2 regions of the Psychrobacillus sp. NPDC058041 genome follow, and region 1 is predicted to be linked to the other one. Evidence: riboswitches for the same ligand, from Rfam matches in the RefSeq annotation. Region 1 holds a riboswitch; the other holds the start of a gene.

Region 1 (15,480 bases):
CTCAAGTGTAAATTAAATTCAAATGTCATATTCTCATAAGATAAATCATCGGCAGACCTAATTTCAACATTGTCTTCAATTACATTCCCTTCACCTGGACGTGCCATGTAGGAATCTACGACACCAAATGGAATGCCTTGTTGAGACACCTCTAAAGAAGTTATACTCCATTTGGAATGATCAAAGGGGGATTCAAGCTTATAGAATATAGTCATACCCGAATAATCAGCCACCACTCCCTGTAAAGTCAAGGTATAGTCGCCCTGCTTTACTATAATTCCGAGTTCCTCATAGTAATTATTTTCAACAATGTCACTGATTCCTTTATCATAAGTAGCAATCATGTGCACGATTGAAACAAACCCAGGGATTTTGGCCATAGCTTGTGCAAATACAGGAGATACACGAATGGAAGTTACAAATAACAACAGTAAGATAGCAGCTACACTGGCAACTGAATACAGACGGCGTTTTCTCCTCTTGTGCAGCCGGTGCTGATGCACAGCCTTTGTACGTGCATGATGTAACGCTTCTTTAGGGATTTCAATAGCTTCTAGTTCCTCCTTTAGCTTCTGCCAATCCTGCTCGTTCAAGTTTGTCATTTACAGTCCCTCCTTTCCAATGAGTAGGCGTAATCTTTTTAACGTCGTGTGTAACCTCGATTTCACAGTACCTTCAGGAATTTGCTTCAACTGTGCAATGTCTGCGTTCTTCATATCCTGGAAGTATTTTAAATAAATCAGTTCTTGTTGTTCTGCTGGCAAACTTTCAATGATATCTGCCATTTCGAATGGTTGCTGATCTGTCGATGCAATTTCCACATCATGAGTATAGATAAATTTCTCTTGCTTCTTTTTCACATCTAAACAAATATTAATGATAATTCGAACAAGCCATGTTGCTATGTATGCGGGCTCTTTGACGCTATGAACTTTTTTTAAAACTCGATACGTCAGCTCTTGTACCGCTTCTATAGCATCATGCTCATTTTTCAAGTACGAATACGCTGTCCTATAGAGCGTATCTTCATGTCGCTTCAATAGCTCCAGTAACGCCTGTTCTTCACCAGCAATTGCTCGTTTTTCCAAATCCATACTTCCACCCCCCTCGCTATCTATTAGACAGTTCGAAATGATAAATCGTTCATTTTATTTTTGCTCAATAAAAAACGAGTTCAACTACGAAAGTGAACTCGCTATCCAACTTCCTTCATCAACAAGGAAGGAGGTACATTTATAATTGAATTTTAAGTACTAGGTTCTAATTGAATTTAGAATTGTGTTAGAACTTGACATGCGAATTAAACAGATTTATTTAGTAGTCAACTTTTTATTGTCCAGTAAAATCGATTCTTCCACATCATCCCATTTTACTTTTACTAGTATCACTTCATCTTCATTTACTTTCGCCCCGTTTTTTGAACCCCCTGAAGAAGAAAATATTATCGTTGTAGTGGGTTCAATGAATTCCTCTGTTCTTTTTCCATTACTGTGAAGTGTACTATAGGAATATTCCAATTTTCGCATGGAAGATAACTCTTCTAAAGATCCTTTATATGTTAATGTAAATTTATAACTATCCTCATTTGAATAGGTCCCGATGCCGTTATCTACTCCCCGTGCTTCTGTTCCCTTATAGGAATATTCCGCTTTCCAATGTTCACTTTCTCCGGTAAATTTATAATCGTTATGCGTGATATCCGTACAAGCTGTTAAAAGAAATAGTGGAAATAAGAATGTGAGTATTCTTTTCAATTTATTTCCCCTCCATTTGTTACTTTAAATTCCTCGCTCATTTTCACACTGTAGGAACGCATTGCTTTTGGAAAACCTTCTTTTTTGATTTTATGTATCACTGATTGGACGCTCTCCTCGTTTATCAAACAATTAAGCTTTGAATTCTATGCCACGCACTTACTAATGGAACGAGCGGAATTAATATCGCAAAGATAAGGTTACTTTGGGAGATTGCCTTCCTAACGTGCATTCCAGTTCGTACACGCATAATAATTAGAGTAAAGGATACGCCAAGTGCTGTATAAAGTAGCAGTAAAGCGTCCTTCTGCCTCTTTACTGCACCCTCAATCTCTTCCAATTTCCATTCGTCTTGTTTCGAGAATTCTATTGTTTGAATCGTTTTTTCTTTTCCTATTAAACTAAAAGATGTAATGGTTAACTCATTTTTTTGTCCAGACATAATCTCATAACCATTTGGTAAAAAAGAAGCTTGGTATACAAGGAGGTACGACAAACAGCAGAAGGCTATTATAACGAAAAAATATGGTATAAATGCTTTTAATTTCTTTCTAAAAGTTTTCTTCATTTCTTTTATCGGTCCCCTCTTCGTGTTTGTCTTTTACTACTTCCTTTTCATTCAAGTACCTACTCACATAATATTCTTCTTCAAGATTGTTAAATCCTTCTTTAATTAGGAAAATTTGAATATAAAAGAGACCAAAAGTATGCATACGTTTGATCTCTTTACTATTTATTATGTTATAAGAAACTCATTTTATTTCGCCACCACAGATTGATATATTCTATTAATCGTTTCCAGATGGAGTGCTTCATGGTAAAAACTAAAGAGAAATGTTTCTCCAAGTGTGTGAAATGTGATGCCAAAATGATTCGTAAATGGCTTTGGTAGTTTTTTATGTAAATTTCCTTGAAGGGATTGTTGAATTCTTATTTTTTGTTCAGATAAAACGGAATAAATGTCGGCTAATGATGGAGGTGTTTCTTTCCAATCAGTTGGCTTAGTTCCCGCTCTAAAAAATTCTCTATATTCTACTGGGAGATTTATCTTTTGATCTAATACTCCATAAACCAGGTATTCCTGAATATATGCAATGTGGCCATAATTCCATCGAATACTGTTATTAAAACCTTTGGGTACTATATCCGCAATCTCTTCTGATGTCTTTAGGATAGATTGCTCCGTTATTCCTCGTACTGTTTCCATATGTTGAAAAATTGTTTGTTCCATTTAAAAGTCCCCTTTTCTACTCGAAATTAGCATCCATTCAAGTATTAAAACTGTTTTTAGTTTATATTTGCTTTAAATAGACTGTTATTAACTTGAATTGCTATTGCCTCTTCTACATTTATATTCTTTATTTTGAATATTTTACTCGTATTTTTATATGGGTTTTGGTCTTCCGAATAGGAGACAATTTCGTGAATTCGAGTAATTTTACCTATTTGTTCTTCCACTTCGTTAGTAGATAAAACTTCATCGGTCATTTGATAGGTTAAGTTGTCTATTTTAATTACAGCTGGTGTAGTGTTAGTGAATTCAGCACTGCTTAATTTGTTCGCATTACATCCTGTAAGTAAAATAGAAACAAAAAGTAAGCCTATTGTTATTGCTTTTTTCAATTTATTTGCCCCTTTATAAAGTAGAACTAGTATAATAAATACTTTGTAGTAAAATGAGCAGTTATTGATACTATTGGCATCCAACCTGCCCACGTAAAATAAATATAATATTCCTTAGAGTCATCAGTTGATTTTTTTATTAAATATCCTCTGTAACTATATATAACTAGAAAAAATAACGATAACCATAAATAAAGAGGAATAGGATTTAGAGTGCGATAGATATCATCCTTTAAAATGGTTATATTTGCCATGACGCTTCCAATAGCAAATATAACGCCAATTAATATGATAGTAAAAGCTTCTTTTTTATTGAACTTAACATGTTTCATATTCTTTGGTAGATTAAACTTCTTTTTCACCAATGCCGGTAGAACAAAAACACTACTCACTAACAAACAGTAAATGACAATTGCTAGCCACACCACATTTCTCACCCTTTATTTCACAGAATTTCTGGATCTTATACGAAGTTTTTGAAGAAATATCCCTTCATTCCACTGTTATAGCTCGATATATTCTTTTGATCACTTCCATATGCATAGCTTCGTGATAAAAGCTAAAGAGAAATGTTTCCCCTCTAGTATGAAATGTGATGCCTAATCTATTTGTAAATGGTGCTGGCAATGTCTTGTTTATATTTCCTTGAATAGCTTCTCTTATTCTTGTTGTTTGTTCGGTTAATACAAAAAGAATATCTGCTAGTGATGGCGGTGTTACTTTCCAATCAGCTGGTTTCGTTCCAGCGCTAAATAGTTCTTCATAGTTGCTTGGTACACCTAACTCTTCACCTAATACTGCAAATACGAGTCTTTCCTGTATAAATGCAATATGACCGAAATTCCAACGAATACTATTATTAAAGCCTTCTGGAACTATATCTGCTATCTCTTCTGGTATCTGTTGGATGAATTCCTTTGTTATTCCTCGTACTGTTTCCATATGTTGAAAAATTGTTTGTTCCAAATTAACTCCACCTTTATTATTTTCTTTTAGAACGCATTCCTTTTAAAACTGTAATCGTACCTAACTGTAGAAATTGCTTATACATATCGCTATTAGCATCATAAATTGCTACTTTCCCTTCTTCATCATAGTGGATTCCCCACCCATACTTTTTCACTAATGATGAAGCTCTGAAACATGCTTTAGGTGTTGCAAAAAATTGTTCTCGTAGCTCTTCTAACTGATTGGATTTAATCTGATTCTTGATCAGGTAAGTTTTAAATTGCACATCTTCTTGTGTGTATTTGTACGGATTGTTGTAGATTAAATCGTATTCAATATAAGCAATTGTAGGTTTTTCATTTTTAGACATTGGTATAACTGCGGAAGTAACTGGTGAATCTTCAGAAATTAAAATTAAAGTGTTTTTATAGCTCATAGAATTATCCTCGTTTCATAACTCCTTGATCATCTATCCTTCTTTTTATTTATTTCGATAAATTTTTGAATTTCCCTTTAATTTTCTACTTTTTATGTCCTCCAAGTAATCCAGCTCGTTTTCTAGCGGTTCCCGCTTCAGTATAGGACACTGCTCGCAAAATTGCGGTGGAACCATATTTACTTCGCAAGTCATCCATGGTTTTTCCCAGTTTTCGTATTTTCCATTTGTCCTCTTCAAATAAGCTTAGTTGCATCGAGTGCTCCGGTTCTAAATTCGTTAAAGAAATCGATAGTCTCCGAACTGGACGATGATCATAAAAATCGTCAAAGATTTGTTCGCATACTTTATATACTTTCATCGTTGCATTTGTCGATTCTTCTATGGAGCGAGAACGGTTAAATCCCCCTCCAAAAGCATCTTTGCTGTATCCGACTGCGAGATGTATCGTTCTTCCAGCCATATTTGCTTCTCTTGCGCGTCTTGCCACATCTTCACACATCTCCAAAATAACCGCCATCACTTCTTTTTTCGTTCGGTAATCACGAAATAGTACTTGCCCTTTTCCATAACTAATTTGTCCTTCTACTAGAGGTGCACCAAGTTCGGATAAATCAACTCCCCAAGCATGATAATATAGCTGATTTCCCATTACACCAAATTTACTCTCTAATATTTCTAAAGAAGTTTGCGCTAACTGACCTACAGTGAAAATGCCCATATTATTTAACGTTTTTTCTAAACGAGAGCCAATTCCCCATAGTTTATTTAATGGTGAGACCGGCCATAATTTTTTCGGTACATCCTCGTAAGTCCATTTTGCAAAACCTGTTTTTTTCGCATCTAAGTCTAACGCAAGCTTCGCCATAAGCATATTTGGTCCCATCCCAACCGCACATGGCAATTGAAATTGACTATACATCCCATCTTGTATGCGCTTAATTGTATTCTCTACTGGTCCCCAAAGTTTTTCGGTTCCTCCTAAATCTGCAAAGCATTCGTCTACGCTGTACACATGAATCGCTTCATTCGGAACAAACTGATTTAAATAACGGACGATTTCTACAGAAACTCGAACAAAAAACTCCATCTTCGGCTCGATTAGATGAATAGATGGATGATCTGGAATTTCGAATAGCCTAGTTCCTGTTTTTACACCAAATTCTTTTTTCATTCTTGGCGAAGCAGCAAGCACAATGCTTCCCTTTTGCTCCAAATTACCAATCACAGCAATAGGTGTTGTCATCACATCCAACCCAGCATCGGCTGCCGCGCAACTTGCGAAAAAGCTTCGCATATCAATGCATATAATTTTTCGATTTTCTAACCCTTCGTACATACTATCCACTCCCATAAAAGGAACATTTGTTCTTAATAGTATATGACAAACATTCGTTCTTATTCAATGGTAATAAATAGTTTTAAGTACACCCGGAACAAAAAAAGAATGCGTTTTGACTAGAATAGTCAAAACACACTCTAACAATGGTCTATTAGGTTCACTCACCATTTTTTTAGTTCTAAATATTCCTTAGATAGCTTAAAATTAGCTTTTTGGGTAGTCTTCAGAAGAAATATATCGATCTCTAATTATGTTGCGATGATGCAGTTCATGACCAGCTATAATAACGATAAGTGCACGGACAGTCACTTCAGAATTGTTTGCAGTTCCCCGACGAAGTAAATCTTCGCTTGATAGGCTCTTAATTAAATGAATAGTCGACTGGCGAACAATATATAAATTTTGAAGAAGGTCCTCTACAGCCTGTTTATTAAAAGATGCATTTTGTACGTATTCATTATCATTATAACCAGGAAGAGCAACTGTTTCGCCCCGAGCTATGGAAACCAGCCTAAAGCTCATGATTCGCTCAGTGTCTGCTATATGCCCAATCACTTCTTTTAAGGTCCATTTCTCAGGTGCATAGCGGAAATGAGCTTGATGATCAGAAATGTCCTGTAGTAATGCAATTGTTTCTTCCATCTGTTGAACTAAAGTTTGTATGAAATCCCCATCAGATACTAACTCTACATATGTTGAATAATACGGTGCGTATTCGTTTTTCTCTAGCAATTTGTACATTTGTATTCTCCTTTATAGATTAATATTTTTACTATTCTACAGTCTCACTAGAAACTCCTTTGTTTTGCTAGTCCGCATTAGGTGCTTATAGGTGCGGATAAACCCTTTATATACTTGATATCGTTGCGTATGTATGAAAAAATTTATTTTGATGTCTTATTCATTAAATCTTCCCATAACAACGGTGTTGTAATATTGACCGTCTGAAAGGATTTTGTCTTTTTCTAAAATGCCTTCCGTTTTAAAACCATACTTTTTATAAAGATTTATCGCTTTGTCATTTGTTTCTAAAACATTTAAAGTTATTTTCTTTATTCCGTTCAAATCAGCCCAAGCAATAGATTCTTTTAAAAGGTTTGTTCCAATACCGAAACCCCAATAGTCCTTTAATACACAGACCCCAAATTCTACTTTATGGGCGTAACGTTTCAAAAAATTTCCTTCACACCTTGAAAATCCGACAATTTTATCATTAATGACGACAACTAGAAAAAGATTCTTTTTATTTTCCGTATCCGCTTTTATTAATTTCTCAAAACCAGCTGTGTCAATATATGCTTCACCTTTTTCTCTATCTAAGTTTTGAGACTCTCCGTCAATCTGTAATCTGATTTCGGACAAAACCTTCGCATCTTTATTAATTGCATGTCTTACTATGTAGCTAATCCCGTTAACACTAAATTCTCTTTGATTAATTTTCATCCCTAATCCCTCCCGAGAGAAAAAACTGCAGCCAGAGGACTACAGTTTTGGAGTATTTTCTTTTTCATTTTGAAGCAAAAGCTGCAATTTTTCTTTTAACTGCTGCTTATTCCATTTGAGTGTCTCATCCGACACAAAAGCAACTTTCTTTCGTTTGAGGATTTTGACTTGGCCATTCACAGCTCTCGTATAGCCTTCGATCATTGCAGCAACTGCTAAAATGACAAGTGCGAAACAAATGGCAGGAGCAAGCGGAAGCCACGGAACACCCAACAAATAACGAAACGATGAACCAAAAAGTCCAGCCCATTCATATGCAATCGATTTCGGTGGATCTCCAAACATTGGATCATAGCTCACTTTCGTTCCTCCGATAAATAATTTAAGAAGGCCTAAATGAGTGAAAACAACTAATGTTTCTACAAGTTGCTGACCATATAAAACAAATAACTTCTCACGCATCATAGGGTACAGATGTCGCGTAATAATTCGAAGTCGACTAGCACCAAGTGTTCTTGAAGCCAAAATATACTCCTCGTGATACAGTAAATTCGCTTCATTGCCAATTAACGACGCAACAATTGGCACTGTAATAATGGCCATTAACACAACTTGAATAACAATACGCTCCCACACAGTAGTAGAAAACCCCTCCATTGGCTCCCATAGGACGGGGTACAATATCAAATAAGAGAAAATTGTCATAGGGACATAATGAAGTGGATCAATGAAACTATTAACCAATGAACGTTTCTTTTGCCAATATGTACCGATTGCAAATCCAATAGGTACAGCAATAAGCATACGTACGGCAGCCACACCCATCGCTGCTATAATTGTATATTTTGCACCAAGCATAATTTTCGCAAGCATATCAAATCCAAACTGGTCGGTCCCAAAAGGATGCATCAAACTAGGGGATAGCGGAGCAGCTGCCACCAGCCTACCATTTTCATAGATAAAATACGTTTGTTTCGGGTCCGGTCCAAAAATCCATTCAAATACAAAACTACCAACTAAAAAAAATGTAAGCACACTAAATCCAAGAACAAAGTACGGTTGCTTCCAAACAGATTTCATTCCAAAGCACCTCCCCGATTTAAACGACGTAAGAAGTACCACTCACCAAAGCTATATATGAAGAATACTGGTAAGAAAAAGCTGCAAACAGTAATTAAAAACAATTCCCCTGACAAGTGTTCACTCAAGTGATACATAATACCTGGCATGTTAAACATTCGTTCTAATATGAATAAGTTGGAAAGCATAAACCACATCGTTTTTTTCGATTGAAAAAATATACTAATAACTGCGTTTCTAAAAATATGTATAATTAAAATAATCAACTTACTAAACCCAAGAGACTTGGTAAGCTCAACATACATTTTTCGTTCCTCTGCTTCAAATGTGAGCATACTTAAACGATATAGTTGAATCATTGGTAAAATCATCAAACAAAAAACAGGTAACATATAGATCCTTTCTCCACCAGTCACAGCAATCTTCGAAACAAAAACACCCGTTTGCTTATGAATCATGATAACTGTTAATTGAACAAGCAAAATGACTAAAATGTCAGGAAAGGACTCCAAAAAGAAAAAGAGTGTTTTTATTCGCTGTCTTGCCCGCTCTTTAAACAACATCGTAATAATTGTAAATAGAAGTGCTAAAAATACAGCGGAAATCAGTGCTAAAAACAATACTTCTAAAGAATAGCTAATGTAGTCTCCGATATGTGAACCATAATATTGGTCCATAAAATTGGAAAGTGGAAATAGAACAAGTAATTGTTGTCCGTATTCTTTCCACAAAAATTCTCCTTGTTGAAAACCAGTAATCAGTATAGGTAGTCCACTAATTAGTAGTATACCTACGAATGCAACAACTAATTGAAGCATCCATTTCAAAAAGCCCTTCACAAAAAATCGCCTCACTATCAGAAAATTATGATGAAATTATCATAACATAGTGAACTATAAAAAAAGAGAATTTTTGGATATTTCCTGCGAATGAGGCAGTTTATTATAAAATCTAATTATTCCTACCATCTCGAAATAATTATTGAAATCTAAATAAAGTTGTACTTAGCGGCGGTGATGGCTCATCGCTCAACCCGCGAAATTTATGCTGATTTATGAAGAGTATATTATACATATTCTCACATTTCACATTAATATTGTTCGTGTTTTATGCTACGAAGTAGATTCATTCCTTCATGGGTTTCTTCATCTGTTATTTTATAACTCCCCCATAATTCTCTTTATATCTGCCCAATGTATGCGATTGTTTCATTTGGGACAATAAGCATACCGTCTATGGCATATTTGTCGAACAAATTATTCAGCTGCTTTATATAACTATCATATTCCACGTCATTTTCTTTCAGTGAATAGGATGCTGACAGGTTTCTTTCGATAAATTTTGATTTATTAAATTGCAAATCATTTTGAAAACGATGTACATCAAAATTACAAAAAAACGTTTTGATTTTTTCATCCATATATCCAATTCCTCCACTGAAACCTTTAAAATCCGGGCAAAACCTTCTAAAGATTTGTTCATTCTCTTGTACTAACGGACTGTCCATCACACGGGAATTCCATACTAAAATAACCTTTCCTTTGTCATGAAGAATACGGCTACACTCCATTTTGAATCTAACTGTATCAAACCAGTGAAACGCCTGTGCAACAGTAATAAAATCTACACTTTTTGCCTGAAGAGTAGTATGTTCCGCAGTTCCATTCACTGGATAAAATGTTGCGAATTGTCCTAAATTTTCTTTAGATTCACTTCGCATATCTTCACTTGGTTCAACGCCGTACACATTACATCCCATTTCAAGTAATGTCTTTGAAAAAATCCCTGTTCCCGAACCTATATCAGCGACAAAGGAGTCCTTCGCTATCCCAATGTATGATAAATGGTTAATCAATTCAGGCGCATAGCTAGGTCTTGCCTTTGCATAAATAGCAGCTTTACCGTTGAATTTCTTCGTGTTGTCCATTATATTTTCTCCTTTTTATTACTTCTCTACACTATAAAACATATCGTATCATTTTTAATAATACGTTACGTATATAATCAATGATTACAAAAAGGACAGACTCATTTCAGCCTGTCCTTAGATGTATATTAAATTGCTAAATCACTTAAAATAAACGATTCAAATTCGCCATTTCAATTGCGGACACCGCAGCATCATAGCCTTTATTTCCGACTTTTGTACCGGCACGTTCAATCGCTTGTTCAATTGTTTCTGTAGTTACAATACCGAACATAACTGGTACACCTGTTGTTAAGCCAACACTTGCAACGCCTTTAGCTGTTTCGTTACAAACATAATCGTAATGTGTAGTAGAACCGCGAATAACTGTACCTAAACCGATAATCGCATCATATTTTTTCGTTTCTGCCATTTTTTTTGCGATGAAAGGTACTTCAAATGCACCGGGCACCCATGCAACATCTACATTTTCCTCGGCAACGCCATGACGCTTCAATCCATCCAATGCACCATCCAATAATTTCCCATTAATAAATTCATTAAATCTACCAACAACTACACCAATTTTTAAATCTGTTCCTATTAAATTCGCTTCAAATACTTTTCCCATTCTTTATCTCTCCTATTAGTTCATTTTAAATTTTTTTATCAAACTACTTGTTCTTGTTCATTTCGATATTTCACTAATGCTTCGATCGTCACAAACTTTAAACCATGTGTTTCGGCAATAGTATGTAATTCAGGAACTCTCGCCATTGAACCGTCTACACTCATAATTTCGCAAATAACACCTGCAGGCTGCATACCACAAAGTTTCGCAAAATCAACAGCTGCCTCTGTGTGACCTGGACGCTCGAGTACACCATTTTCTTTTGCTACAAGTGGGAACACATGACCAGGTCGGCGAAAATCTGAACTAACGGATTCTACATTTAACAGCTGCAACATCGTTTCGGAGCGTTCAAATGCACTAATGCCTGTTTCCGTCGTTTTATAATCGACACTGACAGTAAAGGCTGTTTGATGATTGTCCGTATTATGTTGGACCATTGGATTCAAATTAAGACGATCTGCTAACTTTTGGGTTATAGGTGTGCAAATCAATCCACGACCATATGTTGCCATAAAGTTAATGTTTTCGGGCGTCGCATAATCTGCCAATACTAGAAAATCTCCTTCATTTTCACGACTTTCATCATCTACAACGATTATGATTTTCCCTTTTTTTAAATCTTCTACTGCTTCCTCAATTGTATGGAACATATGTAACGTACCGCCTTTTCGTTAGAATCCATTTTGTCTTAAAAAATCCATCGTGATTGGCGAACTTTCTTTCGTTCGCTCCAAATGATTTATCACGTACTTGCCAAGTAAATCATTTTCAATGTTCACTACATCATGCTCTCGTTTAATACCGAGAAGTGTTTCACTAAATGTAAGTGGAATTAGGGAAACTGTCAGCTGCTTAGGCTTTACATCGAAAATGGTTAAACTAATGCCATCTACTGCAACCGAACCTTTTAGCATACAGAATTTACTTAGCTCTTCACTAATGCCAATATCTACGTATACGGCATTTTCGACTTTTCTTTTTCTTAAAATGACACCAGTTCCATCCACATGTCCGGAAACAAAGTGACCGCCAAATCGACCGTTTGCTGGCATTGCTCGCTCCAAATTAACAGCATGGCCAATTCGCAAAGATTGGATGCTTGTAGACTTTACCGTTTCTGGCATAACATCCACTGTAAATAGTTCATTCGAAAAAGAAATGACTGTTAAACATACACCATTAACCGCAATACTATCGCCTAAGTGGATATCTTCAACAATTTTTGGGGATTCCAATGTTAACTGCATACTATTTGGACCACTTTTCATCGATTTAACTTTGCCTAAATCTTCTACAATTCCAGTGAACATAGAGTACACCTCTTTTCTATTGCGAAATTTTCACTCAAAAATAAAACCCCATAGAAACATCTCTACGGGGACTTAGGAAAATTATGTTTTACGCATCAACAAATAAACCTTCTAGAAGTGTAATTTTACTCCATAAGGAAATAAGCTTGCTCGTACATCCTTCTCCCATCCAGACTATACTGTCGGCTTTGGATTCGCACCAAATCCTGCCTATAAAAGGCTCACGGGCTTAGAATTTCTTCATCACCGTCGATTGGGAATTTCACCCGACCCCGAAGGACTATTCATCTATAAAAACATTATAGCACTTAAAGAGAAAATTTACATGGTATAAAAAGTAAACTTAAATTGCTTAATTTCTGTTCATAAAAGTGAGGACAAAAAATACAGGCATTTATCAGCCTGTCCATCTATTTTTTTACATATTATTCTTTTTTCAGTTTAACCATGTAAGACATTACTTCATTTAAGTCAACATGCTCATTGTATTTTTAGTTGGACAGGATTGTCAAACGTTGATTTGCGCGATCTCACATAAAGTTAACTCTTTACATAAAGAAATGGTTGCTTTCACAATAAAATTGATTGCTTTCGTCACTGAGTTGGTTGCTGTCAATGTAAAACTGGTTGCTTTCACCTTGCAATTAATTGCTCAATTACATTTTTTAACTTTTTATAAAATGTATTTGTCATGCTCTATTCCTTTATTTAAAGCTAACTGGAAATGTTTCTATTTCAACAAAAGTTTCCTTCGAGAAAAAAACTTTTACAAAGACAAGATACCGTGTTAATATATTTACATATACTAAAAAGAGTATTAAATTACCTTAAAAGTTGGTCTAGGGAAACATTTTAACATAAATGAAATTTAGGAGGGATAAATAATGAGTTCTCAGCCCAAAAATAAGTCCAACGACCATGGATGGTTTAAAGAAAGTTCTAATGTAAGTATGGAAGAGGTAAATAGCTCAGTTAACGTTCCGACTAAAGGAGGATTTTGGCGTAAGCTTCTGGCGTTTGCTGGACCAGGTTCATTAGTAGCTGTAGGATATGTTGATCCGGGAAACTGGGCAACTTCGATTGCAGGTGGTGCACGATTTGGATACACCCTATTGAGTGTCATTTTACTATCTAATTTAATTGCTATACTATTACAATCATTGTCAGCAAAACTAGGGATTGTAACTGGAAGAGACCTTGCTCAAGCAACAAGGGATGCAACTGGAAAGAAAACGGCCATTTTTCTTTGGATTTTGACGGAACTTGCTATTATTGCTACCGATTTAGCAGAGGTTATCGGTTCGGCAATTGCTTTAAATTTACTATTTGGAATTCCGCTTTTATTAGGAATCACTATTACAACATTAGATGTATTACTCTTACTTTATTTACAAAAGAAAAGCTTTCGGATTATTGAATCTATTGTCATCGTATTAATGTTTACTATTTTTGTTATATTTGCATTTGAAGTGATTATTTCCAAACCGGAGATTTCCGCATTATTTGGAGGGTATGTTCCGCAAATGGAAATTGTAACAAACCCAGGAATGCTCTTTATTTCACTTGGTATTTTAGGAGCAACAGTAATGCCACATAATTTATATTTGCATTCTTCCATTGTTCAAACAAGAAAATATAAAAGAACAATCGAAGGGAAAAAAGAAGCTTTAAAATTTTCACTCATTGATTCTACATTTTCTTTAACTACTGCTTTCATTATCAACTCTGCAATATTAATACTTGGAGCAGCAGCCTTTTATGGAACAAACTTAAATGTATCGGAAATTGAAGCTGCCTATGAATTACTTAGTCCAACATTAGGTGTTGGTATTGCAAGTACATTATTTGCGGTTGCTTTACTAGCTTCAGGACAAAATGCTACAATCACTGGCACGATGAGTGGTCAAATAGTGATGGAAGGATTTATTAATTTACGAATTTCACCGTGGTTACGTCGCTTGATTACACGATTATTAGCAGTTATCCCTGCTTTTATTGTGACTTGGATTGCTGGATCAAAAGGAACAGGAGAACTACTTTTGTGGAGTCAGGTCGTATTAAGTCTAGCCCTCCCATTTGCTGTTGTACCTTTAGTATTGTTTACTAGCGATAAAAGGAAAATGGGTGAATTTGCAAATAGATTATTCGTAAAAATATTAGCATGGATATGTACAGTGTTAATCATCATTTTGAATATATTTTTAATCTGTTATATTATCATCACAGGGCAAGATTTAGGATAATAAACATTGAAAAAGCGGCATGACTTGATGAATTCATGCCGCTTTTTTCATGTAGAAATGTATAATTCGAAATCGTACAGATGCAAATGCAGAACTTTTCATTAAAGAATCATCATTAATACCATCCAGATATTTTGGTTCCATCCTTATAGATCCTTGTCACGTCTGGATCATAGTTAATAGGAGTTTGTGAGAAACTAAACCATATACGTCCTCTTTTGGTATCCAGAATTGTAGCATCAGTACTTTCTTCATTTTTATATTGAACTAGTAATTTTTCTATTTCATCATCATTAATAACACCCATTGCTATTGTAACGTAATCATCTAATGATGATGATCTACGAGGAAGCAAATTGGTAATTGATTTAGTTAATATCGAGTCATTCCGATTGAATTCTTCACTTCCAGCCCCACCATACCAACGATAGCCAAAGAAGTTTTTTTCGATTAGACCAGCGGATAAAATATTATCATCCCCATATATGATAATAGTATTTCCTTTCATTTCTGTAGTATAAAAAATTTCATCCATAGGGATGTTTGATTCCTCTATTGCTTCTTCTATTGTTTTATAATTCATTTGATAATAAATTATAGATATGATAAAAATACATGATATAACAGAAAGCCATTTTTTCAAATTTAATAGACACCTCCACCCCATTAACGTGTGTAACTCTAAAACTGTTAACTAATTGCATTCTTTGAATTGCCTTCCCACAAATTTGGAGCTTTTCCAACTAAACCTGCAAAAATTC
Region 2 (15,480 bases), 350 kb from region 1:
TAAGTTGCACGAATTTGAGCACCGTCAGTTAGAAATACAGTTCTATTCGTCGCGATGTCAATTGGATAATCTACATAGACAAAATGTTCATCTAAATCAACTACTTTACAACGATATTTCTCTTCTTTTTCTACAAAAGTCGGTTCTAGTAATAGAAACGTCCCTAGTTTTATTTTCATAAGTAATCCCTCATTAAGTGTGATTATAGTTCTATTATGACACTTAAAGGAATTAATTTCTATAAAATTTTATAGACACTAGTACTTTTTCTTCCAGCAATATTTTCACAGAAATACTTTTTATAGTAACAGGAAGGCTTTAGTTATGGTAGTTTTTCTGCGTTTAAAATCTCATGATTTTCTGTATCAATATAAATTTTGTATGTGCCAATAGAATCGTTTCTAGTCAAAATTTCATAAGCCAAGCGTTGTTGTTGTTCCTTGTTTGCTACATATGTCAATCTTTCTTCTTCCACTGAAAAATTATTTGAAAATAAATCTTTATAATTTAATGGTTTAATTTCTTGAGGCTCAATTTTTTCTTTTTGAATATATTCCATTGCATTTAATCCTAACAATTCACCATTATCTTTTGCTATTTTTAACTGTATTCCATCGGCATAGATTAAGGCTTTATTATTAGCATCTATTCTTGCAAAGGCTAAATGCCAAGCGATATTATTTTCTCGAAAATCTACCATTTCAGTATCCGCATAATCAAACGCCTTCATATAACCCTTCGCCTTTTCTTTCATCTGATCCACGCTAATAGTTGTTTTTTCAGACGGTCTTTCCATTAAAAAAGATAATAAATGTCCTCCTTTTTTCGTAAAATCTGCATAACCAATACGTATACCTATGTGATACTGCAGATGATAAAAAGGATATGGAGCGTTGTTTGAGCTTTCCGTAATATGAATTGTTGAATCCTTTAATTCGGGAAATAACTTTGCAAACTTGCTTTTTACTTGATCAATACTTACATCCGAATCTTGAATATTTTGAAGATCCTTCTTTTTTTGATCATCTGTTTCACTAGCTGTCATTGGAAAGTCGCTTTCCGTATATGCTTTTACAGAATTCCCAAGCGCTTTCCAAGTGTTTTCATTATCTTTATTTACTTTATTTAAAACAAATTGATTCACAATATAATCTTTATTGCCCCCATCTTTAGTAGTAAATGCCCATTGATTGGATAGTTCTCTTAAATTTCCACGAGCAGTTGTCATATTTTTTTGCCATTCTTCTATTGGTACTTTACCCGCCTTCACAAGAGAGGCACCATTACCTATTCTTGTTAAATAGTTCATCCATACAGTTGAAGTTTCTTGATCTATAGGTAAAGCAGAAATGGATGCTCTTACATCGGAGGATAATCTCCAAACTTCATCTAAAGGTTTATCGAGTGCTTGTTTGTCTTTAAACATTAGAGTTTGATCAATGGAGTCACTTAGTTTTGTCAGTTTTTCAGATGCTGAAGTTAATTGATTGGAATATTGTATAGCAAGCGCATTTTCTAATCGTGTATTCTTACTTTGGACAGAAAAATGATACACAAGGAATATGACAGCGACAGAAGCAATTATCCATATAAATTTTTTCATTATATCTCCTTATGAGCAAAAAATATGCTGTCCGATTGTTTTAATTTGTGGTCGTGACCAAATCCATTTACTAGTTGCTGTTTTCGGGTTGAAATAATAGATCGCATTTTCCGAAGGATCCCAACCATTCAATGCATCTAGGACCGCTTCTTTTGCTCTCTCATTTGGCTCTAACCAAATTTGACCATCAGCTACCGCAGTAAATGCTAATGGTTGAAAAATTACTTCAGAAATTGTATTTGGAAAATCCGGATGCTGCACCCTATTTAAAATAACAGCAGCTACTGCTACTTGCCCTTCATATGGTTCACCTCTAGCTTCACCATACACTGCATTTGCTAGAAGTTTTAAATCTTTTTCAGAGTATTTCGGTGGAAGTTGCATTTTGGTACTTTCTGCTTTCTTATTTTTTACTTGTTTTCCTAAGTCAATGCCTCCATAATAGGTAAAACTATTTCCTTTTTTAATTTGCTCATGTACCCACGCTTTGTTAAATTCAGAAGCACTAACAAGCTTTTTCTTCGTTGCTTCTCCAAGTAAACCGTCAACTGGAAGTCCATATTTTTCTTGAAAGTTCCTTAACGCCCAGTAGGTGCTATATCCAAATTTCCCATCAATCTCACTTTTATAGTATCCGATGAATTGGAGTCTCGCTTGTAATTCAATCACATCATCACCAAAAGCTCCACGCTCTAATACTTGAGTGGAGAAAGCCTGTGTAGATTGTTCTTTACTGATGAATGAATAGCTAATCGCACAAATTACCAAGATAATAAGGATGTATTTTATTTGTTTCAAACGACATCTCTCCTTTTTACATAGCTTGGATAATTAATACCTAAATATACAAAAAAAAATCTAGCGTTTAGCCAGATTTTTCTTTTACAAAATATTCATGATGTTCAAATCTTTTAGTTCTCATAAATATGTGGGCTTTCTTTACTCTTGATAAACCAAATATCCATAAAAATAACATGAAGGGAACGATTAAAATCAAATCAATTCCATTTATAAATAGTATACTATTATAAATACAGTGCAACACAAATGAAGTTAAAAATGAATAAGTAATTTCAAATTTTGCTGTTTTAGAATCTGTAAATTTAGCTCTTCCTAAATAATATCCCATCACTACACCAAATAATGCGTGACTTGAAACCGGAAGTAAAGCACGCAAAAAAGCCTGATCCATTCCATAATTTAATAAAAATAGTATATTTTCTACGGTTGCAAACCCAAGAGAAACACTAGCTCCGTATAATATTCCATCATAAGGATCATCAAACTCTACATGTTTATAAATAGCGATAATTAATATTAGCCATTTAAAAAATTCTTCTAACGCACTTGTTACTAAGGTTTGATGAACAAATATAGAGGTTAGTACTTTTTCTTCTTCTATTACATGTTGAATAAATAATATTGGAAAAGTTAATATAGCGCCATATATAAAAGTATGTAACAATAATTTTGAAGGTTCTTCTGCAATTTCTCTTTTTAAATAGAAATAACTTAAAAGCGCAAGAGCCGGAGCAATTGCAACGGAAAGTAGTATGAACATATTTTTTACTCCTTCCACTTAAATCATTTGCATCGACGTTATTTAAGCTGTACTAGTGCTTGAGGATGAAATATAAAGTAAATCTATTCCATTCGTTGAACACATATGAGTGAAGTCAATTTTTATTATACATTACATTTTAGATAATTTGTAAAAATTACGGAGGTATTTTTTTGAAAACTATATTACTAATTCATACTGGTGGAACAATTTCCATGCAGGTACAGGCAGAGACAGGAGCAGTTATACCGACAGATAATAATCCCCTTATATTTGAGGGAGAAAAACTAAAAGAACACGCAAATATTATTGAAATAGAAGCATTCAACTTACCTTCTCCTCATGTAACACCAAAAGAGATGCTCAATTTGAAGCAGATTATTGAACGTTATACTAAGGAAATGAAAATTGATGGTGTTGTTATTACCCATGGAACGGACACACTGGAAGAGACGGCTTACTTTCTAGACCTTACTGTGGAAACAGCCATCCCAATCGTTCTTACAGGAGCAATGCGCTCTTCCAATGAAATTGGATCAGATGGGCTATACAATTTATTGTCAGCAGTTAAAGTTGCATGTTCAGATGATGCAAAAGAAAAAGGAGTTCTAGTAGTATTAAATGATGAGATACACACAGCGGAAAACGTGACAAAAACCCATGCTAGCAATGTTAGCACATTCCAGAGTCCACAATATGGCCCAATTGGATTTATTTCTAAGTCAATTGTCCATTTTCATCATTCACCTAATCATCGTGCTGTGTTCCCTATTCAAGCTATCACGAAAAGGGTGGCATTATTTAAAGTATATGCGGGAATGGAGCCAGATTTATTAGAAGCTTCAATAAAATTAGGTTATGACGGGATTGTGTTGGAAGCATTAGGTCAAGGAAATGTTCCCCCAAACCTTGTTCCAATTATTGAAGAGATTTTAAAAAAGGAGATACCAATTGTGCTTGTTTCTAGATGCTTTAATGGAATCGCACAAGATGTATATGGATACGTCGGTGGTGGAAAAGGTTTAAAAGAAAAAGGTGTAATTTTCACAAAAGGTTTAAATGGACAAAAAGCGAGACTCGCGTTACTTATCGCACTTAATCATTCCGATCAAAGTAAAGCAATGGAGAATATTTTTTCAATCTAAGGAAAGTACAAACACCATTAAGTACAAAACCTTTTTTCAATTGTTTCTGAATGGCTTTGGACAGACTCGGGCAATATCTTTACCGAAAGCTATGTAAGAGGCAGGTCGTGACTGACATCACGACCTGCCTCTCTTTTCGGTAATATGGCTAACGACTGTCCGTATCTCTTAAAACATGGACGGTAAAAATAAAAAAACATTTTTAAATATGCTTTCTTAAGCGAAAGGACATTTAATTGCATTGTTGCTTTCTAGCTATTTCCTGAGCAATTTGCCCACCATGAAAACGACCGTTCTCAATGAAAATTTCATTTGCATTGTTACCAGCAGCAATAACACCCGCTATAAAAACACCTTTTACATTCGTTTCCATTGTCTCCTCGTTAATTGACGGCCTTCCTGTCACAGTGTCGATTTGTACTCCCATTTTTTCTAAAAAAGCATGATTAGGATGATAGCCTGTCATTGCAAATACAAAATCATTTTCAATTTGAAATTCACCATTTGGTCCCTTTAAAAATGCTTGTTGTTCATCTACGGCAAGGAATTCAGTATTAAAATACATATCAATTTCTCTATTCCGTACAAGCCCTTCAAATTCTGGTAAAATCCAAGGTTTAATACTTGAAGAATAATCACTTCCTCTATATGCAACAGTTACATTTGCTCCCGCTTTGTTCAACTCTAGAGCAGCATCAATTGCGGAGTTTTTGCCACCGATTACTAAAACATCTTGAGCAAAGTAAGGATGACCTTCTTTAAAATAATGAAATACTTTTGGTAATTCTTCACCTGGGATGTTCATATAATTTGGTTGATCATAATAACCTGTAGCAATTATTACGTATTGGGATGTATAGATTGCTTTCGAAGTAGTAACACGGAAATGATTTTCTATTTTTTCAACAGTTTTTACATGTTCATATTTATTTACTTTAATGTCCTTTAATTTTGCAACTTCTCTATAATAAACTAAGGCTTGATTTCTTTTCGGTTTTCTTTCTTCAACAATAAAAGGTACATTACCAATCGCTAATTTTTCACTAGTACTGAAAAAAGTTTGGTGTGTTGGATAGTTATAGATTGCTTCAACAATATTTCCTTTTTCAATAACAACATAATTTAATCCAATTTCTTGTATAGAAATTGCCGCAGCTAATCCGCATGGACCCCCACCAACAATTAGTACGTCAACATTTTGTTCCAACCTTAAAACTTCCTTCCATCATACTTCTAATTATTTTCGTCTACTTTTCCGAATAAGGTAATAATATGGCATTCTGACTTTGCCCCTAGTCTTAAAGGAAAACCTGTTGTACCAAATCCGTTACTAATCAGTTCTGCGCTATTTTCTTTTTGCCTAAACGTACCATTTTCATAAATACCAAATGGACCAAACCGTATCTGACCTCCATGTAAATGGCCAGCCAACAATAGATGTGGGCAAATTATTTTTTTGGCATTATTAAAGAATGCCGGTGCATGAGATACAAAAATAATAATATCATCTTTAGATACATTCTGAAATGCATCATATATTTTAACCCTACCATTAAATCCATCATTAATTCCAACAAGACGAATTATTGATTGACCATTAATTATTCCTGTAGATGTATTGTTTAATATGTGCACATCATATTCGTTTAACATTGAATTTAGTTGCTTTTCTCCTATTTCTCGATCGTTATTACCATATACATAATAAACGATACCTAGTTTACTTAACTGCCTAATGTTTGCCTTAGTGCGTTCTATAGGGACTCCTTTTTCGGTTAAATCTCCCCCAATCACGACTATATCTACTCTTCCTTGAAGAGAATTAATCAGTTTTTCTGGTATTTTTCTTCGATGAATATCTGAGATGAAAAATACATGAAACTGTTCCCCATCTTTCATTTCTTTAATGATGATGGAATGTTTTTTTACGTTAACTTGAAATGCTAAAGCCAGCATATATAAAAATAAAAGAACAATGAAGATTATAAAAAGTAAAATAAGATAATTCACTAAAAAATCCTCCTACTTAAACATACAAAAGGACAGGGATATCCCCTGTCCAGTATCATATTTATCGAGCTGATTATGAATCTTTAGAAATGTGTAATACACGAAATCCGGACTTTTCAAAATCCGCTATAATCTTATCTAGCTTCTCATCATTATCAATTTTTAATACAATTCTGCGTGCTAGTTTATCCGTTTCATCAAATGTAACTAATGAAATGACGGGTGTATGATATTTGTGTAATATATCGGATACTTTTAGTATTCGTCCTTCTGATTCAACAGAAGTAAATGTTATTCTTGTTCCCTTACTATTCATCCCAAATGCGCTACGGAATTGTGTAATCGTATCGTATCTAGTAACTATTCCAAGAAATTTACCCTCATCTAATACTGCTATGATTGGAAAATCATACAACTTTACTAATGCACTTTCAAAAACATCGTCGATATTTACGAAGATATCTTCTCTTACAACTACATCCATCACAGTCGTTTGGTTTAAGAAGATTTCTCTGTCGACTTCACTATAGAAATAGGCTTTGTATAAAAGATATTTATTAAACATTCCTTTATACATTCCGTTTTCAATTATCGGTAATGCATCAATTTCTTTCTGATCTAATTGTTGGAGTGCTTCCATCAAAGAAGCATTACCATTTACAGTTAAACATTTTTCTTTCGGAATCATTACACTTTTAACAAACATATAAGCACCTCTTCCATTACAGATTAATGATATATATTCGACAAATGTGTTTAATATCCCTTCTTCTATGTTTAAGGTAAGATGAGTTTTTGACCAGCTGAAATACTGTTAGATTTTAATCCATTTGCAGCTTTTATTTTTTCCACTGCATTAGGATCTTTATAATAATTAATAGCAATTCGATAGAGTGTCTCATTAGCTTGAACTATATGTGTTTTTTGCTGAGAAACTACTTTTGAATCTGTTTTTGTTTCTGTTTGTTGTTCTGTTTGTTGTTCTGTTTGTTGTTCGTTTTTTGGTTCCTCTACTTTAGAATCTTCATTAATTTCAGTTTGTGGTACAGTCTCTTTTGGATTTTGTTCTTCAACATTCTCCGTTTTATTCTCTTCTTTATCTTCTTTATTGTCATCTTTACCAGTATTAGAAATCGGTTTTGTTTCAACTGTAATGACACCTGGACTTGCAACGTCTTCTACTTTAGCAGTGTAGAAAAATTGAACATAAATAAAGATGCAAACGGGTATTAAAATAAAGATACTAAATAAAGTAGGGATTAGTAAATTTTTAGTTTTTTTCTTAGTTTTCTTAGAATAGGTAGATCTTCTAGTTCTTCTGGACTCCGTCATATCTTCCTCTAGACCAATTGACTGTCTATGTTCATCTATTTTTTTTTGGTAATCATCTTGTTTCATATTGTTCTAACTCCATTCATTCCTTCTTTTCTAATTCTATTATGACGAATTTTGTAGAAAAAGTAAACTTCCCAACAATATTCCTATGGAAGCAATTCATTTAGTCTGTTTTTCCAATTGAGTTGTTTTCTCTCTTCATCCTGTTCAATTCTTTTTGTAAGCACGCGATGAAGATCAAATGAACAAACAGAACAACAGTTTACCGGCCGTTCTTTTAATTGTTCGTCAAAATTATTTAACAGTTGCTCCCTTATACACTGTTCATTTCGAAACAGGTTAAACAGTTGCTGTATTTCGGTCCATTTCTTAGCTTTGATGTCATTAAATAATTTCGTAGTTTCTTGTTCCGTTAATATTTCTTTCCAATAATTTAAAATACGAAAAGTTGTTTCAGGGAGTTGTATTTCTTTATCCTCCGATTGATAGACAAGTTTTATATCATCTTCCTGAGGAAAGTCCTGCATTGCAACGTAAAAGGCTTGCTCGACATCTGAATTTGTAAATACAAGAGAGGCTATAGATTGTTCCCCATCCCTCGCGGCTCTTCCTATTTCTTGCATATAGCTAGCCATGGATGTTGGAATATGATCATGAATTATTTGTCGAATATTATTTTTATGTATACCCATACCAAAAGCATTTGTTGCACAAATCCATTCCAATTCACCTTGTTGAAACTGTTGCTGAATTAAAACTCGATCCTCTTGCTCCATTTTTGCATGATAAAAAGCTACTCTAACTCCTCTATTCCGTAATTCCTCTGCATAAAACTCAGTTTTTTTTCGAGATTGAGTATATAAAATCCCTGGCCCATTAGTTGCTAATATTCGACCTAAAATCCATGCTAATTTCTCTTGAGTATTTTCCAATTCTTGTACTTCATACGCAATAGAGGGACGATCTAACGAATGAATAAATTCATATGGGTCTTTCATATGTAAAGTACGTTTTATATCTTGTATAACTTTTTTCGTTGCTGTAGCCGTTAAAGCAAGAACTCGCAAATTAGGATAAGTTTTTAGCCATGTAGAAATTCTTAAATAATCTGGCCGAAAATCAAAACCCCACTGCGAAATACAATGAGCTTCATCCGCAACTATGTATGCTATTTCAATATTTGAAAGTGCCTTTTTAAAACGCTCATTTTGAAGCATCTCAGGAGAGGTGAATATAAATTTATAAGCTTGTAAATTTTGAAGTACGAATTCTTTTTGTTCAAAATCTAAAAACGAATTAATTGCTACAACTCGTTTTTCCCCCAACATTTTTAATTGTTCCACTTGATCCTGCATAAGTGATAATAATGGTGAAACGATAACAACTGTACCTTCCATCAAATAAGCTGGTAATTGAAATAATAACGATTTTCCCATTCCAGTTGGTAAAATAGCTACTACATCTCTTCCTTTTAGGACTTGTTGGATTATTTCTTCTTGCCCTTCTCGAAAAGAAGAGTAACCGAATTTTCGTTGAAGTATCTCAATTAACTTATCCATTTACCTCTTCTCCTTTCGTCAGTGCAATTCTTATTTGGAAATAACTAAGTTCCGGTAACTGCTCTCTAATCCTCTTAATTTTTTTTGTTTGTAACTTCCTGGATAAATGCAATACTTTTCGTATTTGTTCCGTAGAAATAAAAGAGATGAAAGGAAAATCTCGTTTTGCAGATACTATTTCAATTACATGGTCTTCAATTGTATTTAATTTTAAAGATCGCAATTCTGCAATTTTGTTGATATCATACCCTTTTAAAAATAACTCATAAGTTTTCATTGCCGTGTCAGTTAGCGGAGTAAGAACTTCAATATTTTCAGTAAGTATAAACAAGTCAGGAAATTTTTCGAGAGTCAACTTTTGTAAGATAATATGTAAGCATTCGATAAATAACAGTTTTAAATCAATAATTCTTTTATTGTAATGACGAGCAAGTTGCTCCCATGTGTTCCCACTTTTATCATTTCCACTTAGTCGATAAACAAATAACTCACGATGTATATCTTCAAAAATTGGGCTATCAATTAATTCCTCTAGTTGTTTCTTAAATGCAACAACAAATGTTTTGTCTTGAAAGTTCCTCTTTATTAAAAAGGACTTAACAAATTGATGAATTACTAGATTTTTTTGATTTGGAATAAACCTTCTTTCATTCGCTTGAAAATGAGACAATGTTTGTACAACTAGCTCAACTCTACCCCAAAAAATAAGTTCATTCCCTCTATATAGCCAACCATTATACAATGGTTTTCTCATTGAGTTAATCTGAAGTAACCCTTCTTCTGTTAGTAAAATTGTTGATTCATTCATTTTAATAAATCCATTTGATAGTAATGTTGAAATTTCTTCATCATATTCTTCTTTTGATATTTTAGGATAAATCGAGAAAAAAGGATGTAGATTAAAGTAAGTAACATCCTGAATAGTTTGTCCTGATTTTTTTCCTTTTAACAAATAAAATGGTGCTGTAGATGATCTCTCACCTTGAAATTTATAGATGATTAATAATAACAGTTGTTGAAAATACAATTGAAATACCTCTCAGATTTAATGTATTTTTGTTGAAATGTCGAGTAAACACCTTTAGAATGAATAAGATAGCTTATTCTTGTTAGTAGATATAAAGGAGAGAATATTGTAATGGCTAAATATACAATTGTAGATAAAGATACATGTATCGCATGTGGCGCTTGTGGTGCCGCTGCACCAGATATATACGATTATGACGATGAAGGAATTGCTTTCGTTATTCTAGATGATAACATGGGTACTGCTGAAGTACCAGACGAATTACTTGAAGATATGGAAGATGCATTTGAGGGTTGCCCAACTGATTCTATTAAAGTAGCAGATGAATCATTTGAAGGCGACGCATTAAAGTTTGAATAATAAACACTCTACACTTTGGAGTAAACCTTGACTCGAATAGGATACTTGGTGTTTTTATGGAGGATTTGGAAGTGACTACATCACTTCCAAATCCTCTTTTTTCGGTAATATTTCCCTCGAGTTTGCCCGCCTTCCTCTCGATTTGTGTGTTGTTAAGTTGCTTAAGATTCGGATAACTAGAGATATAATACCCCTCCTTTCAAGAAGAATAGCATATGAATGTCGTTGATTTCCGTTACGTCGGACGCTTTTCGCGGGCATGGCTTCAGTCTCCTTTGGCCAACACTATGTTGGTCACAAAGACGTTGCCAGACGAGGTGGCGCTCTTAGACTTTATTCCTTTGTGCGATCCTGGGGGGACTTCCGCTCATGCACCTGCCGCGGAAGTAGCCGCCTCCTCTTCAATCAACTCGTAGTACTTTTGGAGTGGCGAGAGGAGATAGAAAACAACTTTTCAAAAGGAAATAGCTTCCGAGATTGAATGACAGAAACAACTATCTACACTTCCTTCCCTATTTTTTCTCTGTTTCCGCTTGCCTTATAAGCAAATGAATGTACACCAGTTCATTAATTGAGCGAAATATATTCTTTACTTATTAAGATTCTTGATTGGAGCGGAAGGCGGCGACTCCTAGGGGATTAGCAAGCAAATCAAGACCCTGGACTGAGTGAAACGAGGGAAGCGGCTTGATGCTTGCCACCTGGAAAGCGCCCGCCTGCAGCGGAAATCAACTAGTATGTATGAGACGATTTATAATTGCTTAGTACGATAGATGACATTTAAATGCTATGAACATTTGTTAGGGAGCTACATTTTATCCAGATGCACAAAATTTCACCTAAATTTTAAAAAGCAATAGCATCCCTTATTCAACAACCATACAGAATTGCATGATCATCAGGTTCTTTGAACGATTTCCGGCTAAATCTTCTTGTTAGGTACTACTCACTTAATGGATTGTAGTGAAAGGTGGCGACTCCAGTCGGAGGCCAACAGGATGTTGGTCATGAAGGCGTTGCCACACGATGTGGCGCTCTTAGCCTTTGTTCCTCTGTGAGACAGATGAGCCTTAACAACGAACGCGTAGCGGAGCCCCCGCGGAACGCGTCCACCTGAAACGGAAATCCGCGGTGTTATCTAATTCTTAAAAGCACTATGAACACTGGTTTCGTAGGACGAAATATACATTCCTATCTTTAAATAAAAGGTCGTTTCTCTTAAAAAGAGAAACGACCTTTTTTTAGTTAATATCGGGAATGCTGAATGTTCTGTTTACCTTATCTAGCAATGGCTTCATTCGCTTAAATAAGACTATCATTACAATCGTCACTAATATGCCCTTTATAAGATTAAACGGTAAAATACCGAAAATGATCGAGTTAAATAGAGCAGTACCTGTCTCCATCGGGAAGTTCAAAAAATAGGAATACATAGGTAAAAATACAAAATAATTAAGTACACTCATCCCCATTGCCATAGAAATAGTTCCAGAGGCTAAGCCGTACATAATACCTTTTGAAGATGATGCTTTGCGATAAATTACATATACCGGTGTTAAAAATAATATACTTGTTACAAAGTTAGCCATATGCCCTACTGGAACACCGGTAGGACTACCAGAAAACAACCAATCTAATACATTTTTTAAGAATGCTACTAGAATACCTGCAATAGGACCCATTGTAATTGCAGCAATTAATGCTGGTATATCACTAAAATCTACCTTTAAATAGGCTGGTAACACTGGTAACGGAAATGCAAGTAGCATCAATACAAACGAAACACTACTTAACATCGCGATTGCAATAAGCATTCGCGTCTTACTTTTTGACATTATACACTCTCTCCTTTTGCGATTCACTCCACAAGAAGAAAAGTTCAGAACGTATTCCATACTCAAAAAATCCCTTAAGCAAAAATGTTGCTTAAGGGAGAAACAAGGCACACTAAAATAAGCGTATCCGTACTAGAGTATACGAAAAACGACTGTACCTTCACCTTCTCCCATCCAGACTATACTGTCGGCTTTGGAATTTAACCAAATCCTGCCTTAACGGCTCGCGGGCTCAAGAAAAAAATCTTCTAATACCGCCGATCGGGAATTACACCCTGCCCCGAAGATGAATCAATATTATTTTTCTTCAAGAATAATATCTTGAATTAATACCATCTTAACAAAAATAAAATAGACGTGCAATACAACTGCTTCAATATGGATGAATAAAAAGAATGCTAACCATTGATATTGTTCATGGCTAGCATTCAAAAGAATTATTTTTCTTCCATAATAAAACCGTTAGGACCTAATGGAATTGGAAGGAATTTTGATAAATCAAATTCTGCCCATTGCTGTTGTACAACATTTTCTAACTTTACTTCTGTTCCAAAGCTGGCAGCTGTAAGAGCAAATGCTTCAATTAATCTCGTTGCAGCAAAAGAATCCATTTTTTTAAAATCTAGTGGATCGGTAAATCGAATAATTGCTTTACCGCCAACATTAGAATAGTCATACGTAACATTGGATGGAATGACTGAAGTATATATGTCGTTATTTGACTCTTTCATTGCCAAAAATGCTTCTGAGATAGAATCGTACTTAGCACTAAAATTAGGTGATAAATAGCTCTTTCCACTTTGGGCAACGTAGTTAAAATAATTATGATGACCTAGCTTCCCATCCAATTTACTTGGTTCATTCAGAGTCCCTACCTGATTCCACTCAATTAGTGAACCGGCTTCATTTACAACTTCAATGGAATCGAAATCGTTAAATATTTCATTAATTGAACTCCAATATGGTCCTAGTGTACCTGAAGCAATGTCATATCCATGGTTCTCAGGCAAATAATGCTTCAAAATCTTGCCTTCCGCGATGAAGTTTCCTTTATACGGATGATATTCATCAAATCCCAATGCTTCTTCGTCAATTCGGCTACCATAACGTTCATATAATTGAATACTACTCGGAATCATGTTAGGAAAATCTTTTTCCATTTGTTTCTTTGGAATTATTATTGTAATTGGAACAGATAATGCATTCTCTATTAACGAAAAATGAAATACTGTTCTCCCATTTAAACTTTCTTCATAAACAGATGTGGTTTTATTCAACGGGACTAACTCTAAATGGGATATATCTAAACTAGACATCGTCATCATAGAATCAGATGATTTAGCTTCCGTGGCATCATTTGTAATGGATGCTTCCTCGGTGGTATCCATTGAACGCATGTCTAACTTCTTACTACTATTTTGTTCTATATTTTTATTTGATATTTCTTCCGACATAGATGATTCTTTGTCATTAAAAAAGGAAGACACTAAAAACGTTAGAATAAGGATGGAGGCAATAGAAACAGCAAAAGGTAGCCACTTTGATAATGTTACACGAGTAGTTCGTCTTTTTTCATTATTCTTTTGATTTTCTATTTCCATTTTCACCCGTTCATACACATCTTCTTTAGAACGTTGATCTGTAAATTTGGGCATATTATTTAAAAGCTCATCTAGTGCTTCTTCATCTTTTTTCCATTCACTCATGATGAACATTACCCTCCTTTTCTGTTACAGACAATCGTTCACGAAGAGCTTTTATCGCTCGATGCTGAGTAGTTTTTACTTTCCCTTCTGTCCAGTTTAAAATTTGAGCTGTTTCAGCAATGGAAAGTTCCTGAAAATAACGCATAATAATAACCATTTTTTGATCCCCTGTACAATCATCCAATGCGATGAGTAAAGACCTCATTTCATCGTTTAATTGCACCGAATCTTCTGGAAGCATTTCAGTCGAAGCAAGCTGCATTGTTTCCCAATCAAAAGACTCGAACAACCGTTTTTTCCTTACAGTTTGTTTCCTAAAATGATCAATGGCAACATTTTTCGCGATTGAAAAAAGCCATGTTTTCTCTGAGCTCTTCCCTTCAAATCTGCTATACGCCTTAAGAACACGCACATATACCTCTTGGACCAAGTCTTCCGCAGTTTGTCTATTTTTAACCAAATAGATGAGAAACTGAAAAACGTCTTGATGATAACTATCATACAAGCGGTGGAAAACGGAGTCATTCATATGCTCCCCCCGTTCTTTCAATTAGTCGTTTATGAACCTTTTTTGTTTCACTTCATCATGGGCAATCTAATAATGAATTTTGTACCAACGCCAAGTTCACTTTCTACAGACAAATTACCATCATGACGCTCCACAATATTTTTAGCGATAGCTAGCCCAAGACCGGTTCCACTTTTCCCTCTAGTTCTTGCTTTATCTGCTTTATAGAAACGTTCAAATACATAAGGAAGGTCTTCATTCGGAATACCATAGCCTGTATCTTCCACCTCAACGATCAATTGATTGTTCCGTTGAAATAATCTCACGTTTACTGAGCCCTTTTCTTCCGTATGCCGCAATGCATTATCGATTAAGTTCGTAAGTACTTGCTCCATACGATCCTCATCTATTTCTAGAAATAGTGGATCTATAAGTTTTTGTTCAAAATTTAATCGAATACTTTTTTCCTTTGCTATTTGGTCAAACTTTTGTGTAATTCGTTCAATCGTTGGAATTATAGAGACTTTCTCTTTGAAAATACTTAAATATCCCGACTCTAGACGAGCTAAATCTAAAAGCTCTGTTACTAATCTTCCCATTCGTTTCGACTCATCATAGATAATACGAATCATTTCTTTTCTATCTTCTTCAGTAGTAACTACATCATCTATGATTGCTTCGCTATACCCTTGAAGCATGGAAATTGGTGTTCTAAGTTCATGTGATACATTGGCAATAAAATCTGAGCGCATTTTGTCTAATCGATGCTGTTCGGTCATATCTCTAAGAACAACAACTGCTCCCCTTACCGAGTCTTTACTATAAAGCAAA

Evidence for each region. A riboswitch is a leader RNA that binds a small molecule or an ion and turns the genes downstream of it on or off. The one in region 1 is predicted to bind FMN.
Region 2: it holds a riboswitch for FMN, as region 1 does, so the genes downstream of both, ACFVR1_RS02730 (ECF transporter S component) here and ribE (riboflavin synthase) in region 1, are expected to answer to the same signal.

The regions. Positions count from the first base shown of each region.
Region 1 covers NZ_JBHVRO010000002.1:383,557-399,036, forward strand. Annotated here, with positions in the region: gene ACFVR1_RS04390 (DUF4179 domain-containing protein) at 1-602, opposite strand, end outside; gene ACFVR1_RS04395 (sigma-70 family RNA polymerase sigma factor) at 603-1,094, opposite strand; gene ACFVR1_RS04400 (hypothetical protein) at 1,311-1,754, opposite strand; gene ACFVR1_RS04405 (hypothetical protein) at 1,879-2,322, opposite strand; gene ACFVR1_RS04410 (hypothetical protein) at 2,306-2,467, opposite strand; gene ACFVR1_RS04415 (DinB family protein) at 2,512-2,985, opposite strand; gene ACFVR1_RS04420 (hypothetical protein) at 3,042-3,377, opposite strand; gene ACFVR1_RS04425 (DUF4181 domain-containing protein) at 3,404-3,802, opposite strand; gene ACFVR1_RS04430 (DinB family protein) at 3,870-4,343, opposite strand; gene ACFVR1_RS04435 (DUF6157 family protein) at 4,360-4,761, opposite strand; gene ACFVR1_RS04440 (Y-family DNA polymerase) at 4,847-6,100, opposite strand; gene ACFVR1_RS04445 (DinB family protein) at 6,308-6,844, opposite strand; gene ACFVR1_RS04450 (GNAT family N-acetyltransferase) at 7,001-7,546, opposite strand; gene ACFVR1_RS04455 (ABC transporter permease) at 7,586-8,626, opposite strand; gene ACFVR1_RS04460 (ABC transporter permease subunit) at 8,623-9,444, opposite strand; gene ACFVR1_RS04465 (class I SAM-dependent methyltransferase) at 9,807-10,553, opposite strand; gene ribH (6,7-dimethyl-8-ribityllumazine synthase) at 10,699-11,163, opposite strand; partial or broken gene ribB (3,4-dihydroxy-2-butanone-4-phosphate synthase) at 11,205-11,816, opposite strand; gene ribE (riboflavin synthase) at 11,838-12,476, opposite strand; FMN riboswitch at 12,630-12,760, opposite strand; gene ACFVR1_RS04485 (Nramp family divalent metal transporter) at 13,361-14,719, shown strand; gene ACFVR1_RS04490 (hypothetical protein) at 14,835-15,362, opposite strand.
Region 2 covers NZ_JBHVRO010000002.1:37,280-52,759, reverse strand. Annotated here, with positions in the region: gene ACFVR1_RS02790 (flagellar brake protein) at 1-179, opposite strand, end outside; gene ACFVR1_RS02785 (PepSY1/2 domain-containing protein) at 323-1,603, opposite strand; gene sleB (spore cortex-lytic enzyme) at 1,613-2,377, opposite strand; gene prsW (glutamic-type intramembrane protease PrsW) at 2,469-3,164, opposite strand; gene ACFVR1_RS02770 (asparaginase) at 3,338-4,309, shown strand; gene ACFVR1_RS02765 (YpdA family putative bacillithiol disulfide reductase) at 4,542-5,516, opposite strand; gene ACFVR1_RS02760 (metallophosphoesterase) at 5,543-6,319, opposite strand; gene ACFVR1_RS02755 (CBS domain-containing protein) at 6,393-7,025, opposite strand; gene ACFVR1_RS02750 (LysM peptidoglycan-binding domain-containing protein) at 7,097-7,717, opposite strand; gene ACFVR1_RS02745 (RecQ family ATP-dependent DNA helicase) at 7,801-9,213, opposite strand; gene ACFVR1_RS02740 (YpbB family protein) at 9,206-10,240, opposite strand; gene ACFVR1_RS02735 (ferredoxin) at 10,352-10,600, shown strand; gene ACFVR1_RS02730 (ECF transporter S component) at 11,842-12,435, opposite strand; FMN riboswitch at 12,594-12,727, opposite strand; gene ACFVR1_RS02725 (hypothetical protein) at 12,873-14,141, opposite strand; gene sigX (RNA polymerase sigma factor SigX) at 14,134-14,670, opposite strand; gene ACFVR1_RS02715 (ATP-binding protein) at 14,718-15,480, opposite strand, start outside.